DNA from 3 places in the Blautia marasmi genome. Region 2 is predicted to be linked to each of the others. Evidence: riboswitches for the same ligand, from Rfam matches in the RefSeq annotation. Region 2 holds a riboswitch; each other region holds the start of a gene.
What was found. Region 2 has a riboswitch for cyclic di-GMP ahead of C6P39_RS06995 (DNA-binding protein). Riboswitches for the same ligand answer to the same signal wherever they lie in the genome.
Positions count from the first base shown of each region.

Region 1: another riboswitch for cyclic di-GMP. It lies ahead of C6P39_RS10015 (hypothetical protein); the one in region 2 lies ahead of C6P39_RS06995 (DNA-binding protein).
Region 3: another riboswitch for cyclic di-GMP. It lies ahead of C6P39_RS26165 (fibronectin type III domain-containing protein); the one in region 2 lies ahead of C6P39_RS06995 (DNA-binding protein).

Region 1 covers NZ_OIWX01000001.1:2,315,991-2,321,632, forward strand. The annotation lists gene C6P39_RS10010 (ABC-2 family transporter protein) at 1-1,006, shown strand, start outside; cyclic di-GMP riboswitch class I at 1,177-1,266, shown strand; gene C6P39_RS10015 (hypothetical protein) at 1,651-2,235, shown strand; gene C6P39_RS10020 (hypothetical protein) at 2,248-3,438, shown strand; gene C6P39_RS10025 (hypothetical protein) at 3,469-3,987, shown strand; partial or broken gene C6P39_RS10030 (transposase) at 4,871-5,642, shown strand, end outside.
Region 2 covers NZ_OIWX01000001.1:1,579,533-1,585,174, forward strand. The annotation lists gene C6P39_RS06980 (dynamin family protein) at 1-2,079, opposite strand, end outside; gene C6P39_RS06985 (dynamin family protein) at 2,083-3,453, opposite strand; gene C6P39_RS06990 (helix-turn-helix transcriptional regulator) at 3,460-4,425, opposite strand; gene C6P39_RS06995 (DNA-binding protein) at 4,484-4,696, opposite strand; cyclic di-GMP riboswitch class I at 4,744-4,819, opposite strand; gene C6P39_RS07000 (restriction endonuclease) at 5,260-5,642, opposite strand, start outside.
Region 3 covers NZ_OIWX01000001.1:5,925,537-5,931,178, reverse strand. The annotation lists gene C6P39_RS26185 (molybdopterin molybdotransferase MoeA) at 1-125, shown strand, start outside; gene C6P39_RS26180 (NTP transferase domain-containing protein) at 194-1,609, shown strand; gene C6P39_RS26175 (hypothetical protein) at 1,606-1,920, shown strand; gene mobB (molybdopterin-guanine dinucleotide biosynthesis protein B) at 1,917-3,047, shown strand; cyclic di-GMP riboswitch class I at 3,117-3,194, shown strand; gene C6P39_RS26165 (fibronectin type III domain-containing protein) at 3,301-5,642, shown strand, end outside.

The DNA of each region.
Region 1 (5,642 bases), 740 kb from region 2:
GGGAGTGCTCAGGAAGGTTGTGGAGGTGCTGCCTTTTCAGGGGATCGTGTTTACGCCGTGCAGTATTTTTATAGGGACATTTTCTATGGAGGAAAGTCTTTGGAGAATTGGCGGGCAGGCAGTGTGGATTGGGGTTCTGTGGGTGTGCGGGACTCTGTTTTGGAAAAAGGCATCAGGGGTTATTTCCCTGTACGGAGGGCGAGAGATGAGAAAATGGAGACATTATCTGAAAATGTATGGGCAGATCCAGCTGCAGAATATGAAGTCGCTGGCTGAGTATAGGGCGGATTTTTTGATGATGCTGTTTTTTACCGGTTTTTCCCAGATATGTAATTTGGGGGTACTTGGGATCATTTACAGTAATATCCCCGCAGTGGGAGGGTGGACGTTGTGGGAGATACTGCTGTTGTACAGTTTTCTGCTGTTCTCGGAGGGGTGTATCAATTTTTTCTTTCAGGGGACATGGAAGATCGCGGAGATGATCAATCTGGCGGATCTGGACCGGTTTCTGGTGCGGCCTCTGCCCATTGGACTGCAGCTTCTCACAGCCAGGATTGATTTTGACGGGCTGAATAAGATGGGGATCGCAGCGGCGGTGTTTGTATTGGGGGTAAGTCACTGTGATATCCGGTGGAGTTTGTGGAAAATTGTGTGTCTGGGAGTTTTTCTTGTGGAATGTTGTGTGATTCGGGAGTGCATGATCTGGATCGCAAGCTGTGCCTCTTTCTGGATGGAGAGCGGGAGGAATAGTCTGAACTTTTTTGCTGTTTCTATTGGGGAGATGGCTAAGTATCCGCTGGTGATCTATCCGCCCATTCTGCAGGGGGTATTTGCGTATGTGATCCCGTATGCTTTTGTGAGTTATTATCCGGTGGGGTATCTGCTGGGGAAGAGTGGAATGGATGGGGGAGTGATGGCCATGCCGGTGGTGTGCGGGGTGATGGTATGGGGGGCTGTGACGGTGATGAGGAGGGGGATTGGGAGGTATGAGAGTAGTGGGAATTGATAATAAAGTAAAAATGGTAAAGTGATCTGTATGCAGCAATAGCAACTTTATGATTTGCGGATGAAACGGCTGTTGTTGTACATATTTGGCAAAACTTGATTAATTTTGTGATTGGTCAAATAGAGGTTGACTTTGTGTGTAAAAAGGTGTATGGTGATTTTAAGATAAATATTCGATAATAGTAAAGCTGTCGAAAGGCAGTGACACAAAGCTAAAGGGTCTAAGGTCTATGAAGCAGACTATGACAGCCAGTTGCCGTATTATTTCGATGTAAGGTAGTTATATCCTTACTCTATTTTGATACGCTTCTGCCTGCAAATTGCTGCAGGCAGTTTTTATTTCAGGGAGAAAATCTGTCCTGAGGTAAAAAGTCCGATGGGTACTTATTGTGAGATAAGTGCGCTCTTTTGGTACGGATGATCAGAGAGTATGCCCCATTCGGAAGCAGCCAACCTTTAGTTTTGTGCAGAGACCGGGCATAGCGCCGGGGTTTGCCGCACAAACTCCGAAAACTGAAAAATCAGGGACCGCGCGAGAGTATGCCTAGGCATACTCTCTTTGTTATTATAGATATAATAACAAAAACATTCTATCTACATAAAATATAATCTGTGCGGCCGAAAACTTGTTTAGAGGTGAGTGGATTGAAAGAGGAAGAGAATAAAAACAAAAGCACTGGTGAAGTTGTTACAGACCATGCTTTGAAGCTTCAGAAAGCGGTGCTGAGGCAGAAAATAATGATTGGTGCCCTTGTAGGTGTCATAGCAGTGGGCGGCGTAGGTGCAGCAGGATATAAGCTTGGATGGTTCGGCGGAGGAGATGACAAGGCTCAGGAAGAGCAGGCATCCGCAGATATTGACCCGAATGCCGGGGATTGGGACGGTACCATACCGGAGGCTCCCAAGGGTGATCCAAATGCAGAGAATATAGAACTGCCGGGGTATCCAAAGATTTATATACCGGCAGGCCAGACAGATGTGGATGTGGCATTTTCCAACCCGGAAGGGAATCCGTGTTACTTTACATTTCAGCTTGTGTTAAAGGACACCGGGGAAGTATTGTATGAATCAAAACAGGTGCCTCCGGGGGAGGCAATTACAACGGCTACATTAAGCAAGGCACTGGATGCAGGGGAATATGCGGCTGAATTGAGGATCACAACAGCAAGTATTGTGGATTTATCCCCCATGAATGGAGCCAATATGGAGACAGTGCTTGATGTGAGGTAAGGGTGGTGTTTCATGAAAGGCAGAAGTTGGAGAGGGATAGGAGTTTCTGTTTTCGTGTCGGCGGTGTTGGTGATTGGGAATGCGGGGATGGCTTTTGCTGATGCGGAGTGTATGGAAGCTGATCAGATAGAAGATGAAGTAGTTTCACAGACTGAGTGTACGGTTGAGAATCCTGAAGAGGGTGATTTGTCGGAAGACATAGAGAGTCCTGACAATGATAGTGAATGGAATAATGTGGACAATGAGCTGGAAGACAGTGTTGAGGAAGAGGAAAGAGTAGAGGAAAGCAACGGCGTGCATCATCACGATGCATCCTGTGGCTATAGAGAAGCACAACCGGAAATACCATGTGACCACGGGTGTACGGACATGGATGAAGAAGGCAGGATTATACATTGTCCGGAGTGTGCTTATCGTCCGGCAGTTGAGGAAATTCTCTGTAAGTATGAGTTGGAGAAGTTGAAAGAGGAAGAAGAGCTCAAAAAGCAGCAGGAAGATCAAGAACAGCCAGAGGAACCGGATTCTGCAATAGAGGAATCTGAAGAAGAGGAAACCCGAAAGGAAGAGTCCGGTATTACGGATGAGCAAACAAATAAGAAAGAAGATGAGAACCAGAAAAAAGAGAGTGGATTAGAATCAGAGAAAGAGAATCAGGAGAATTTTCCTTCCGAAACGGTCGAAGAGGGTCATAAAGATGAAAATTCCATACAGGAAGAACTGACCCATGAGGTGGCTCCACCTCAGGACGAGATGGAGGAGAGCATAACTGATTCGGTAGATGATTTAAGCGGGACGGAAGAAGAAACTTCATTGCCGTTCAATGAACCTGTCTATGTAGTTGAAATTCCTTCAGAGGTGAAATTTACAGAAGATACGGATAGTTTTACGATCCAGACTAAAAAGTTAATTCCCGAGGAAGACGGAGAATTAGCAGTAACTGTAGAAGGAACAGAGAGCAGGGACGGGAACTATTTTGCATTGTATTGCGGACAAAACAGTTGGGAGTATCGGCTGGACATGGCCGGTAACCTGATTACACCAAGGCAGAATGAAGTGATTTTGGACAGTTGGAGTGAGGTACAAGAGGTGAAAATCCTGCCCGAGGAAAATGAAGATTTGTGTGCAGGGGAATATACCGGAGTGCTGATGTTTCATGTGATGTATGAAAGTAGAATTGAGAAGTTTGAAATGGAATTTAATTAAAAAAATATAAGAGTTCAGGAGGATTTTATTATGAAGAAAAAAAGTTTAGTTGCTATGGGGTTGGCTGGAGTTATGACAATTGGGATGTGTGTGCCGGTGTTGGCAGCAAGTGTAAATGAGAGCCAAGATGCAACAGAAGCAAATACGCAACAGGCAGCAACTGTGAAAATGACGGTTGCCCCGTCATATACCATAAGCATACCTAAAACTATCGTTGTAAACTCAACTGATGAAGAGGTTACTTTGGATATTAAGGCAAAAAAAACAATATTAGAAAACAATCATCAATTAGAGATATCAGTACAAGAAAAGGAGATAGGTTTAATATTAAACGATGATAGTTCAGTTAGCTATAAAATGAATTTTAGTGGAACTGCCGAAGGTGGAAAAGTTATTTTAGGAGTTTTTGCAAACAGTATAGTTAATGAGCAAGGTGAAGCATTTTCAGTGCCAGCTACATTAACTAGGACAGCACAGGCTACAGTTGCTGGAGAATATTCTACAACTGTTACGTTTGATGTTACTAATACAGCGGCACCAACAGCTTGATAATAAATAATCGTAAACCTTATGGCGATACAAAAACTTCTCTAGTAAATTATTATAGCCTTGGTTTTATTTTTAAATATGTGATGGCTATTGATTAATTGGGCTTTATAAAAATATCAAAATGATTATTTGTGAATATATGTGGGCTGGGGGCTTTTATATAAGCCTTCAGCCTTTATTGTGTGTGCCGAACATGATACTGGCCATACTGGTGAAAGTCCATTCGCGGGTATTTACTGCCAAGTGTAGTTAACCACAAGTCGGTATTAGTAATGGTGTGGATGGAGGAAGTGGTGTAGCAAAGTTCTTGAGCCTACGTACAGAAACTTGATAAGGTGACTAGGTGGGTAAGGCTGTACATCAAACCAAAGCCCGAAGGGTAAATGTAAACCAAGAGGTTGTGGAACAAAAGATTAGTGTCTTACCTCGGGAGACACTACTCACATACCAAAAGGTATGGTCAAAAAAGTTTTGGAGTTGTTATCTAAACGGGAAGTACAGAAATGGATTTAATCACGAAGAAATATTTAAGGTTGCGAACTTGAGACTTGGTTGATATAGAAGAAGTGGAATGAACGTAGTGAATTTCATAATTGGTAAAGATTTACTTGAAAATAGGATAAGAGATGGAGCTGGTCTGCTCATTCCCTTACCCTATCACTCGGTTAAAGTTGGAATATAAGTTGTAGACCCGTGCGTACGAGGCGAGAAATTTATTCACCTCCTATTAAACATAATAGTTAGGCGTTTGCGAAACGCCTAAAGCCGCATAAATACGGCATTTTTTTGTTATTAAAATCAAATAACTCCTCACTGGATATGGTATAATAGAGTTGTCGAGAAACCATTAACCACACCTAAGAAAGGAGTTATTCTGATACTTATGATACCATATAAACAGCTTTCTTTAAATGATGTTTTTCAAGATTGTCAGGACAAATTTGAAAATGACAAACCTGCATTTCTAACTCTATTAGAACAACATATCGACATTGATGAAATTATTCCGATTACTTTTCGTAATCACTTTTATGCATCAACGGGACGAACCCGCAAATACCCTTTGCGTGCCTTGCTTTGGGCACTCATTATTCAGCGGATCTTCTCCATCCCTACTGACCAGCTTCTTCTGATTATCCTCGCTTACTCAAAACCTCTCAGGGATTTTTGTGGTTTCTCCAAAGTACCTGATGCTTCAAAAATCACTCGCTTTAAACAGAATTTTATTGATGATCTGCAACTCGTTTTTGACAACCTTGTTGATCTTACAGAACCCATCTGCCAGGCTATTGATTCTGCCAAAGCAGATATGACTATCTTTGATTCCTCCGGCATTGAAGCATTCGTTACAGAAAACAACCCTAAGTATGCAAACAGAATTATCAAGCAGTTAAAAGCATATGCAAAAGCCCAGGGATTTGACGATAACTATGACCCTTATAAAGCAGCTTACGGTAAAATGCCCCCCCACGCAGCTGCAAACCCTGAAATCAAACAGTTATACATAAATGGGCACTTTTGTTATGTCTTTAAATTTGGCATTGTAACTAACGGGCTTGGAATCATTCGCCATATTTCCTTTTACAACAAGGATTTTTTGAATAATCATCCTGACATTGTCGTAGAAAAGAAATCAGATTCTCCTGATGAAGATA
Region 2 (5,642 bases):
TCTTTCTGTTTTTAAAGACTTACGAATAGGAGCAACAAGTTGATTTACCAGCTTCTCTCTGCTGACAAACTTGATTTCCTCTTTTACATCAACTTGATATGATTCCTCTACGTCGTAATAATCACCCTTGAAAAGACGCATTGGATTAAACCATTTTCGTTGTTTGGATACAGTTCTTGTCCTCGTTTCTTTATGATGTTCAATTCTTGAATCTATTGAACCGTCAATTATCGAATCTGCATTAAGTGTTGCTAATTTGTTTTGAACAAATGATGCTAAATCAATGCTTAATCCATTTCCACTAAATTCCTCGCTAAGTGCAGCTAATTTCTTGATATATTCATTAAGTAATTGCTGGCTTTTTGCCTGAATATCTTCATGCAACAGCCGGTCAACGGCGACTTGAAACTCGTTTTGCTTAGTTAGAGTCAGTTTTGTAAATTTTCTAATATAATCCATAGCTTCGTCTTCTTCCATTTCAGAAGGACATTGGCTAAAAAATTGCGTTAAAGACGAATCCACATCAGAAATTAAAGAATCGACATTTCCTGTAAGTTTCGTTGTTATTTCAAGAGCAGATATTTTCTTCTTGAACGCTTCATTTTCTGACTTGCTGCTAAGTTTTTGGGTCAACTTACTTATCTTTGCTTCCAATTCTTTCTGTTCGGATTGACGAGAAGCGATTTCTTTTTTTGTAGTTTCAAAGGCTTCTGCACTATCTAAGCCGTGTTTGAAAGTGTTTACCACATTCGTTATTTTTGCTGGGCGGCAATACTTTGTAACATACATACGAATAGTTTCTTCAATTCCACGAATGCCACTGTGAATCAGAGCTTGTCCCAATATATCATTGTTTTGGATTGCAGTTGCCAGCTCATCATCAATCTTTGTTTGACAGCTACGAACCAAATGAGGATATGTTTCCAAGTGTAACTGTTCCTGGTCGATAAGCTTTTGAGCTAAAGGTTTGATTTTTTCCAAGAGCATTTCTTTCTCAACATCATCATAGGTATTTAAGTATCTACGAATTAAGAGTGCAGGCTCAGCAGCAGCGGGGAAGATGTTTGGATTTTCAATCCCCATATCCTCAAGATATTTAATAGTATCTGGGATTGTTTCATTGGCGATGTCGTCATCTTCTTCTTCGTATGCGTCCAACTTGTTGATGACAAACATAAATCGTTCTCTCGATTGCTTACCGCCGACACTCATGCTTTTTGCAATTCGTTTAAGAAAAGCGTCCTGTGCGTCATCATGAAGCTTACCACCGTTCATTACAAAAAGAACCAACATTTTTGAAGATTGGTCAAGAGCTTTTGCGGTAACGAGCCCGTGTTTTTTATCACGAGCGTTATCCGGACCAGGAGTGTCTATCAACACTAAAGACACTTCTTCAGATGTAACGAATGGAATATTGCCACTTACCTGTACTTCGCTTACTTCCGGATTTCTGTTTAATGCCATCATGGTTTTATAATCTAAAACAGAGTAGTGTTCTATCTCGGTTTTATTTGCGTCAACAGCGGTAGCTTTAAAAGTGTCGTCGTCATCATCTTGAATTTTAGTGATGGTAGCAGTACAAGCCCCCTGTTTAGACGGCATTAGCTTTTTACCCAAGAGTGCATTGATTAGAGTGGATTTTCCCGCACTCATAGTTGCAACAACATTTACTTCCAAAAGTTCATTAAATGCTAATTCAAAAGCATTAGATACTGCGGGAGATTGCAGCTCCTCAAACGGAAGTTTACGCACTCGCTCAAATAAGTCACGAATGTCCTTTTCTTTATCTCCAAATTCCTTTGCAGCCATCTTCTTTGCTCTGAAGTGAATGTCGCTTTTTTCAGCGACTTTAATTGCCGCTAATAAGTCTTGGTAATCAAGTTCTGTACCAAAGAACGTAAGGTCAAATTCATCATCATTGTATTCCTCAGCGAGCAAAGAAGGAACCTGATCTACCCACAACTGGAATCTTTGATTTAAGAATTGATTTAGTTTGCTGTTTTGTTTTGGTTCTTCTCCATTAACAGTGATGGTTGAAACAACCTTATATGGATTATATTTGATAATAACATCTAACATTTTTTACCCCTCCTTAGTTAAGCTCAAAAGTAGTGTTTCAAAACCAGGTAAACCGGTGTTGATATATGCCGACCATATTTTTTCAAAATCAGACGATAACCAATTTGTATCATTCTTTGAAAGAATTTTTGTGACCGGCGGATATAAAACTCCTAATTCCAATTCCGTGTTCTGGAACATATCAACATATGTGCTACAAGCTTTTTTATCATTATCTGATAGAGCAGAACCATATAGAGCTTGCTTTATCAGCATACCCGCTTTTGCAGACATAGGACAAACAATAGGTTCTTCATATCCAATATCAGATAAGTGTTCGCTGATGTTTGCGACTATTTCGGAAACAGAATCATCTTCAAAATCACAGGAATCCATCATGTTTACGACAAACACTATTCTGTTATAATCGACTTTCTTTTTTATATATGACAAATGAATGTAATCATCTTCAGAACCGTAATTTTCAACTGGAATTACATATACCAATATATCTGTAGCACCACTGGATAATTCTTCACGAGTTATTTTCTTGTGTTTCGGATTCTGAGAAGAATTTACACCTGGTGTATCAATCAATGTAATGTGACAACACGAAAGGGGAGAGAAAAAGTAACTATTTATACTGCATGGTATCTCCTGACCTTTTGTATAATCTCGAACATTACTTTCGGATTGAAACAGCTTAACTTGGTCGTTGTAGAAGATATTACTGCCGATTCCACTTGTGGGACTTGTAATAAACTTCATTACGGTTGCTGTACACGCTGCCATTTTCGCATACGAAAGTTCTTTCCCTATGATTGCATTTATAAGTGTCGATTTACCAGCACTCATAGTAGCTGTAAAGGTAATATTTCTGTTGCGAGAGTTAATATATTCTTTTGCTCGTATCCATTCATTCACCATTTCATCAGTGATGAGCTTCTTACTTGCAAAATCCGAGTCACATAAATACATTTGCTCTTTCATGGAATTTATTGTATTGTGATAACGACTGTTAATAGTTGCTTTGAGTTCATCACATATTTTATTGCCCAGCTCCTCATTGTTGATTGCCAGAATGAATATACAGTCAAACAAAAACAAATATCTGTATGAAAACAATCTAAATGGAGTAAAGCGTGTTTTCATTATTCTGCCTGTTAATTTATTGATGTTGCCGTCTGGTGGTAATGAAGCAGAAAAGTCATTTGTTCCAAGTAAAGATAGAGAAAAGGTTTTAAGCCTATATTCAATAACTTGATTTCCTGGACAAAATTTATCAGCATAATATTTAAGCAATGCTATATATTTTATCTTTAAGTCAGTTTTTTCTGTTCTTAAAGGATGTTGTATTTTGGGATAGCAAATTGCATATCCATCAAGTACGTTCATATCTATTTATTTGCTCCTCTCAATGATTTCTATCATATCGCCCTGGCTACGCAACCACATATCAATACCTTTTCCAAAAACTTCTGCGGATAGAAGATATGTCCCGTTATCCTCCGATAAGATTGTTGCAGTAGGTAGTCTGTCAAGAATTGCGTCTACATCGTTGCCAGAGTATTTGAATTTTACTTTTTGTAATTTTCCTCCATACATGAATTGAACTCGTTTACGAAATTCCCCTTCCTCAAATCGACTACTATAAGGAATATGAAATTTCTCGCTTAGTATATTGAGCCTTTTTATACGGTCAATCCGGTATATAGTTGGGAAAGAGTCATTGATTACATCAAAATCTTTCCTTGCGTCGTCATCGTCATCAATGAAAGCTGTTAAGTAAAAATAATATTCTGAAAACATGATTGCGACAGGTTTCACTTTTCTGTTGACAAGTGATTTATCTTTTGTTCGCAGATAGTCAATTTCGATATAATTACAATTACGAATAGCTTGTCCTGCATCCCACATCAAGTCTAAAAAATCAGACTTATGCTTTGGTTCAACATAATGAAATGATTCATTGTTAATGAGATCCGTAACCAATTTCTTATTGGCCTCTGGAACGCAACAGGATATAAGTTTGCTTAGCATATCAGACATTTCTTTTTTGGTAAATGCACGACTATCAAGCAAAATTTTGCATAACGCTAAAACTTCGCTGTTGGAAAATTTCATCTTATAAATCTGTTCAAGTCGATAACCTTTCCCTATACGGTCATAAATAACGGAATTGATACATCCGATTCTCTCGGAATCTGCTTCAAGATAATTTCTGATGTCATCAATATCACGCTGAATGCTTCTTTCGTTTACGCCGTAGTTTGCACTTTCTTCTGATTTGTTAATCAGATACCCATTCAAAAGTTTGGTGTATATACCAAGGACTCTTTCAATTTTATCTCTTTTAATCGTTTCCATAGACACCTCCAGTTCATAATTCTATTATACATTCTCACAATGACAGGATGTGTCTATCTCATGAATTAGTATCTTTGTTTCTCCAGTTTTTGTATTTGCCTGTTGTTATTCTTTTATCTTCAGGCTTTTTTGCGTCTATGGGTATTGCCCAATCACGACCAAATTTTACAGCACCAGAAATCTTTCCTTCTGAGCAAAGAACTTGAACTCGCCTTGGTGTTATACCCCATTTTTCTGCAATGACTTTAATTGTGGTATAACCTTCAATCATTTTTCGCTCCTTAATAAAAAAAAGCATTGCCAGCGGCAATGCTATCAACGTGTAACTGACTGCCATTTTTCAGGCCCTTTAGTTTTGCGTCATAGACTTTCGCATACTTTGCCTCTTAGCTATATCATATTCTTCTAAACGTATTTTGTCAATATTTTTGGTAGTTCCGCTTTTATATTTCGTCTGTTTCAAATATTTTTTGTGTATTATGATGTATTTTCCAAATTCATAGTTTTCATCTCATCTTCTACTTAATCAAAATAGAAACCTTCATTTTCTCTCTCTTAACTTTACTGACATTTTGCTGACATCAAAACTGGGAAGTCGCTTATTTAGCGGCTTCCCAGTATTTTCACCCTATTCAAACCCCCTACGAGTTTAACATTAATGTTAAATATTCGATTGTTTTTCATTGATTTTGGTGCTTATATTAAAAAATTATCTAGCTTATTCATTGTTTTACCGCCAAAAGGTATCATATAGGTATCACAAATCCCTTTAGCTGACGACCATATTTACATGGTGCTAGCACCATGTCTTTTTAATTGACAACAACTGGCTATTTAAGCGTCTTCTTTTTTTAACAATTTCATGACTGTTTTTCTTACTGATTGTATCATACTTTCTGTTGGATATACCTGATCATAGGGATAATCATCTTTCACGCTCCACAATAACGAAATATACTCTGGTAATCTACTCTGCATCTCATGTTGCATTTGAATTATTAGCGGATCTAGTCTAGTTGCTGAGTTCGTTATATACTGAATACCCGCGTGCACAATTTGTATTAATGTAATTCCATGCTTTTCAGCATACATTGTAGCTCCCGATTGAAACCCCGATGTTGATATAAGAATACCTTTATTTGCCCCTATGCTTGTAACTTTTGCATATAATGCCGCGACTTTTTCTCTCTCCACTGGACGCTTATATCTTTTACATT
Region 3 (5,642 bases), 4.3 Mb from region 2:
AGAATCAGGCAAATGGTATGGTCAGTCCATGGGGCGGCTGCAATCTGATCGGTATGATCCCAAAAGGTTCCGGCGTGCTTTTGCCGGGGACAACCATTGATGCGCTGTATCTGGGAGAGAACTAGAGGTGTGGAAAGGGCCATTGCAGCAACAGTTTTGGTGTCAGCTTAGGATATGAACGAGGTTTAGGTGTATGATAAAGACAGCAGCGGGGATTCTGGTTGGAGGAAAGAGCAGCAGAATGGGAAGAAATAAGGCGTCCCTTACATGGAATGGGAACACATTTCTGCACACTCTTATAGAGGCCTGCCGGGATTTCCCAGAAATCTATGTTTCGGTGGATGATAGGAGTAAATATCAGGATTTATCCTGCACGGTTGTGGAGGATGAGGAGAGGGGATACGGTCCCTTAGAGGGGATCTACCAGATATTAAAGCAGATGGATGCACCGTATGCTGTGATGCTCGCCACTGATATGCCCATGATAAGCCCGGAATTTCTTCAGGCGCTGGTGTCACGTCTTACCGGTGAGGAAGACTGCCTGGTGCTCAGAAAAGAAGGAAGACCTCAGCCTCTGTGCAGTGTGTACGCAAAGCGGATTCTTCCCACAGTGGAAAAAATGCGCAGAGACCGGGAACACAAGCCCGGACTTTTGTTCCAGCGGGTGAACACCCGGTATGTGGATCTGGAAGAATTGGGATTTGGAGAGGCAGTCATTGCCAATGTGAACACACCCGAAGAATATGAACAGCTCTGTTTTTGCTATGGCAGAAGACTTCAGGAATTTGCCCCTTTTGTCAGGGAAAAGTTGAGCCATGGAAAGGTACTGGTATGTTATCTGGACGGAGTGGGGTACCGGATGTATAAAAGTGCAGCGGACAAAGGCAGTGTGCCCTTTATGAGCCGCAGCTTTTCCGTGATCCCGGTGAGGACCGTGGAGCCGCCGGTGACAAATCCTGCCATGGCAACCATGATAACAGGGGAGCTGCCTGTTGTGCACGGCGTATATTCCAGAAAAGACAGGGAACTGCGGGTTCCCACTTTGTTTGCAAATAGGAGCAGGGAGGATACTGCCTTTTTGGAGGGAGATACCAGAATTTTAAAGACAGAACTGCCGCCAAGACTTCATGCGGCAGCAAAAGGAAAAGGATGCGATCATTGGATTTACCAGGCTGCATGCAGAGCAGCCAAAGATGGAAAAGAGTTTATTTTTGCCCATTTCCATGAGATTGATGACGCGGCCCATGGGTTTGGCCCGTACAGTTCTGCGTGTATGGAAAAACTGCAAGAGGCGGACAGATATATAGAGGAACTTTCTAAGATTTTTTCCGGAGAGATCCTGCTGATCAGCGACCATGGAATGCATGAGACCCGGGACGGAGGCAATCACGGGGAGACCGTCTGCCCAAGTGACGAAGAAGACAAGCATGAGAGATCTTCCTGTCTGTGTGCCGCGGAAGATAAGCATGAGAGATCTTCCGGTCTGTATGCCGCGGAAGATAAGCATGAGGGATCTTCCTGTCTGTATGCCGCGGAAGATAGGCATGAGAGATCTTCCTGTCTGTATGCCATGGAGGACATGCTTGCAATCTGGGGTGAGCGGATATGAAAGTAAACAGTGAATTGTTTGAGGGCATTTTTCCTGTGAGGCTGGAGGGGAAGAATGCAGATGGAGAGGAATATTCATACCGGGCTTTTTCGGTGAGAGAGGTGCTGGGCAGTTTATCTGCAGATACGCTTGTGGAATTCATAAGCCGGGACGGCGGGGGTGCTGCCGTATCCGGTGAGGAGATCCTTACAGGGCAGGTGTACCTGGCTGAGGATGGGGATGCGTACCGTCTGATTCTCCCAAAAGACAGGCACCGAAGACGCTGGTGTAAACATATAATAGAAATAATGCAAGAGGAGGGTGACAGTTGAAAATCTGTACAATTGTTGGTGTGAGAAAATCCGGTAAGACTACAACCGTCACCGGACTTATAAAAGAACTGAAAAAGAGGGGATACCGGGTGGGAACCGTAAAAAGTGTGTTCTGTCCCGAATTTTCCCTTGACACATCTGACAGCAATACATGGAGACACAGGGAGGCGGGCGCTGACCTTGTCTGCGTGAAAGGAAAAAAGGAGACAGACATTCTCCTTCCGGCGGACAGCAGCGGGGATTTCTATGAAAAGCTGCCTGTGGATTTTCTACTGCTGGAGGGCGAGTATGAACTCTGCGTGCCCAGGATTATCTGCGCGCACAAGGATGCGGAGGTTCAGGAGCGTCTGACAGAGGAAACGATTGCCGTGGCAGGCAGGCTGGCAGGAGAAACGAAGACATACGGCGGGCTCAGGGTCTATCACTCTGTGGAGGAAATCCATGAGCTGGCAGATTTACTGGAAATACTTCCGGAAGCAGGATTTCCACTGAGAAAGCGTCCCATGTTCCAAAAGGCTGCAGCTTTTTGTCAGTGCGGCTGTCACAAGGCTGAGAAAAAGCTGGCCCATAAGAAAAAACTCACGGCCCATCCGGCCGGGACGGACAGAAAGCATATTTTCCTGACAGGGGAAAAAGGAGTCGGCAAGAGCACACTTTTGAACCGCATAGTGGAAAAGCTGGGAATTGTGCCTGTGGGCTACCAAACACTGCCTTATGAAATCGGCGGTGTCCAGAAGGGATTTTACCTGCACAGTCTTATGCCTATGGGGGAATATGAAAATGACAGCCCAATTCTCATCCGAACCGGTAAGGGAAGGAAGACAGCCATCCCGGAAACCTTTGAGACACTGGGCACTGCGGTGATGCGAAAGGTGAAGGACATGCCGGAGAAAACAGCCCTGATAGATGAACTGGGGAAAGCGGAGGCGGAGGCGCCTGGGTTCCAGGAAGCATTGTTTTCCTGTCTGGATACCCAGAGTCTTGTCCTGGGAGTCCTGCAGAAAAAGACAGGTGTTTTTACGCAGGCAGTTGCAGAGAGATCGGATGTGGAGGTTTATGAAGTCACAGAAAAGAACAGAGAACTGCTGTTGGATGAAATCTGTAAAAAAGTCAAGGGATTTCTTTGAAAATACTTGACTAAAATTGTTAGATTAGGTATTCTTATACCAGTGATACTGATGATAAAGTATTATAAAAAAATAAAGGGGCAAAACTGTCGTAAGGCAGTGACGCAAAGCCACGGGTCCCAAGGGAGGGACAGCCGGGCTGCAGACGTGGATGGACAGGTGTATTCTGTCCGTCTGTTGTCTTTATGAAAAAACGATATCCCTGGATATCGTTTTTTTGGCCCTGAAAAGGGAAGGAGAATAGAAATTGAAAATGAAAAAGTTATGTGCCTGGCTGCTTGTATCCGGTATGCTTCTGCAAACACCCGGAACCACCGTATTTGCCGCCGGGCCGGGGCAGAGCGGGAGATTTTTAAATGCTGCCGGACAGACCCGGAGGGAAGAGGCAGGCATTAGCCTGCTGACAGAAAAGCAGGAAAAACAGGCGGAGGTACCGAGGAAAGGTGAGGCGCCGGGAGACCGGGCAGGAACGCCAACGGCAGGAGAGACGTCGGGAGACCAGGCAGCAGCGCCAACGGCAGGGGAGATGCCGGGAGACCAGGCAGGAGTGCCAGCGGCAGGTGAGACGCCGGGAGACCAGGCAGGAGCGCCGACTACAGGTGAGACGCCGGGAGACCAGGCAGGAGCGCCGACTACAGGTGAGACATCAGGAGACCGGACGGAAGCGCCGACGGCAGGTGAGACGTCAGGAGGCCAGACAGAAGCTCCGAAGAAAGAAGAGACACCGGGCAGCCGGGAGGAGTCAGGGAAACAGGCCGGTGCGCAGGAGGGGGAAACAGTACCCGGATCGGAAGCAGGGAATAGGACGCTGCAAGGCCAGCTCCATCTGAGCCTGATCTACACGCTTCCATACAGTGACCCGGAGAGCTTGAACGGCGGATTGCAGGCGGTCCTTACAAACGGAGACCAGCAGTTTCGCGCGGCTTTTTCCATGCAGGAGGGGGAGCGCGTTTCTAAAAAGGCGGAGGCTTCTTTTGTGGATCTGGAACCCGGAGAATATCATCTTTGCATAAGCGGGGGCAGTTTTGCCGCATATGATCAGGACGTGGAAATACAGGCCATGGATCAAAAGATGCAGTTTCTGGATGTCTATACCGGAATGGATTTATCTGATATGGAAAAACATCCCGGTGTGATAGGATACGGGGATGTGGATCAAGACGGCGTTATAGATGAAAACGATAAGACCCGGCTGATCCAAGCCATACATGAGGAAAATACAGATTCCGTATATGACTTAAATCAAGACCGGCAAGTGGATTTAGTGGATCTGCAATGGTTCTCTTACAGCTATGGCTATGAGAAAACAGAAGCCTATGTGACAAGGAGCTATCTTCCGGATGAGATAACAGCCAACGTAGGTGCCTCCACCCAGGTGGCAGAGGGAAGTGTAGAGAGCATTTTGAGCAATGACGGAAGTGTTTCCCTAAAGCCTGCAAACGATGAGGAGATTTCAGCGGAAAATCCTGTGGAACTGCAGCTTGATCTGGAAAAGCGTTCCGACATACTGGCAGGCGCTCTGGTGCTGACCCCGCCAAGGGATTCCGCCAATATCATCCAGGCAGGGACCGTGACGGTGGAGTATACAGATGAGAACGAAGAGACGCAGACCATAGAGGCCTCCATAAGCGGCGCAGCTATGTTTGCCCTCACAGCGGCGCAGGCAGTCATGGAGCCGGACGGCACCATTATTGTAAATCTGGGAAAACAGGTTGCCATCAAGAAGGTAGTCATCAAGGTGACTGATACCGGAGGAAGTAAACTGGCGGATATCTCCAAGGTTGAATTCCTCAACGGAATGGAGGACAGGATTCCTGCTCCGGTCATGAACATTCCTGACCAGGTAAAAGCTGAGCCGGGGGATAAGAAATTTACTGTGACCTGGAACGCACAGACCAATGTGGCGGGATATGAAGTTATGGTAAAAAAAGACGGGAAAAGCAAGGTCTACCCCACTGCAGAGAGTAGTATCCTTATCACAAGCTTTGGCACGGAAAAAATGAAAAACAATGAGGAATATACAGTCCAGGTCCGCTCCGTGAACGGGGACTGGAGCAGTGCGTATTCTGAAGCAGTGACGGTGATCCCGAAACCTTCAAAAGCTCCTGACGCGCCGGAAAATGTGAATATTGCCGGAGGCTACAGAAAGCTGGATATCACCTGGAAGCAGATGGAGGATACAGATTCCTACACACTCTATTACAGGGAAAAAGGAACAGAAGCGTTTGAAAAGAAAGAGGAGATCAAGCAGAATAAATATCAGCTTACCGATTTAAAAGACGGCACCACATATGAGATCTGTCTTACGGGAACAAATGAAATGGGAACCAGCGGCAAGTCAAAGATATATGCAGGTGAGACAACGGATATTAATCCTGCGGTTACCTCCAATTACAAACTGATCAATACGCCTTTGGAGGGAGGGGGACTCACCGCGCATATTACATCCATTGATTACCCTTCCGCAAAGCCTGAGACAGATGCGGCGGTTGCAGATAATGATTACACCACTTCCTGGAGCCTGGACTCCTGGGATGCAGGCGGTTTCAATGCAGGAAAGCCATCCCCCATCATTACCTTTGACCAGAGCTATGA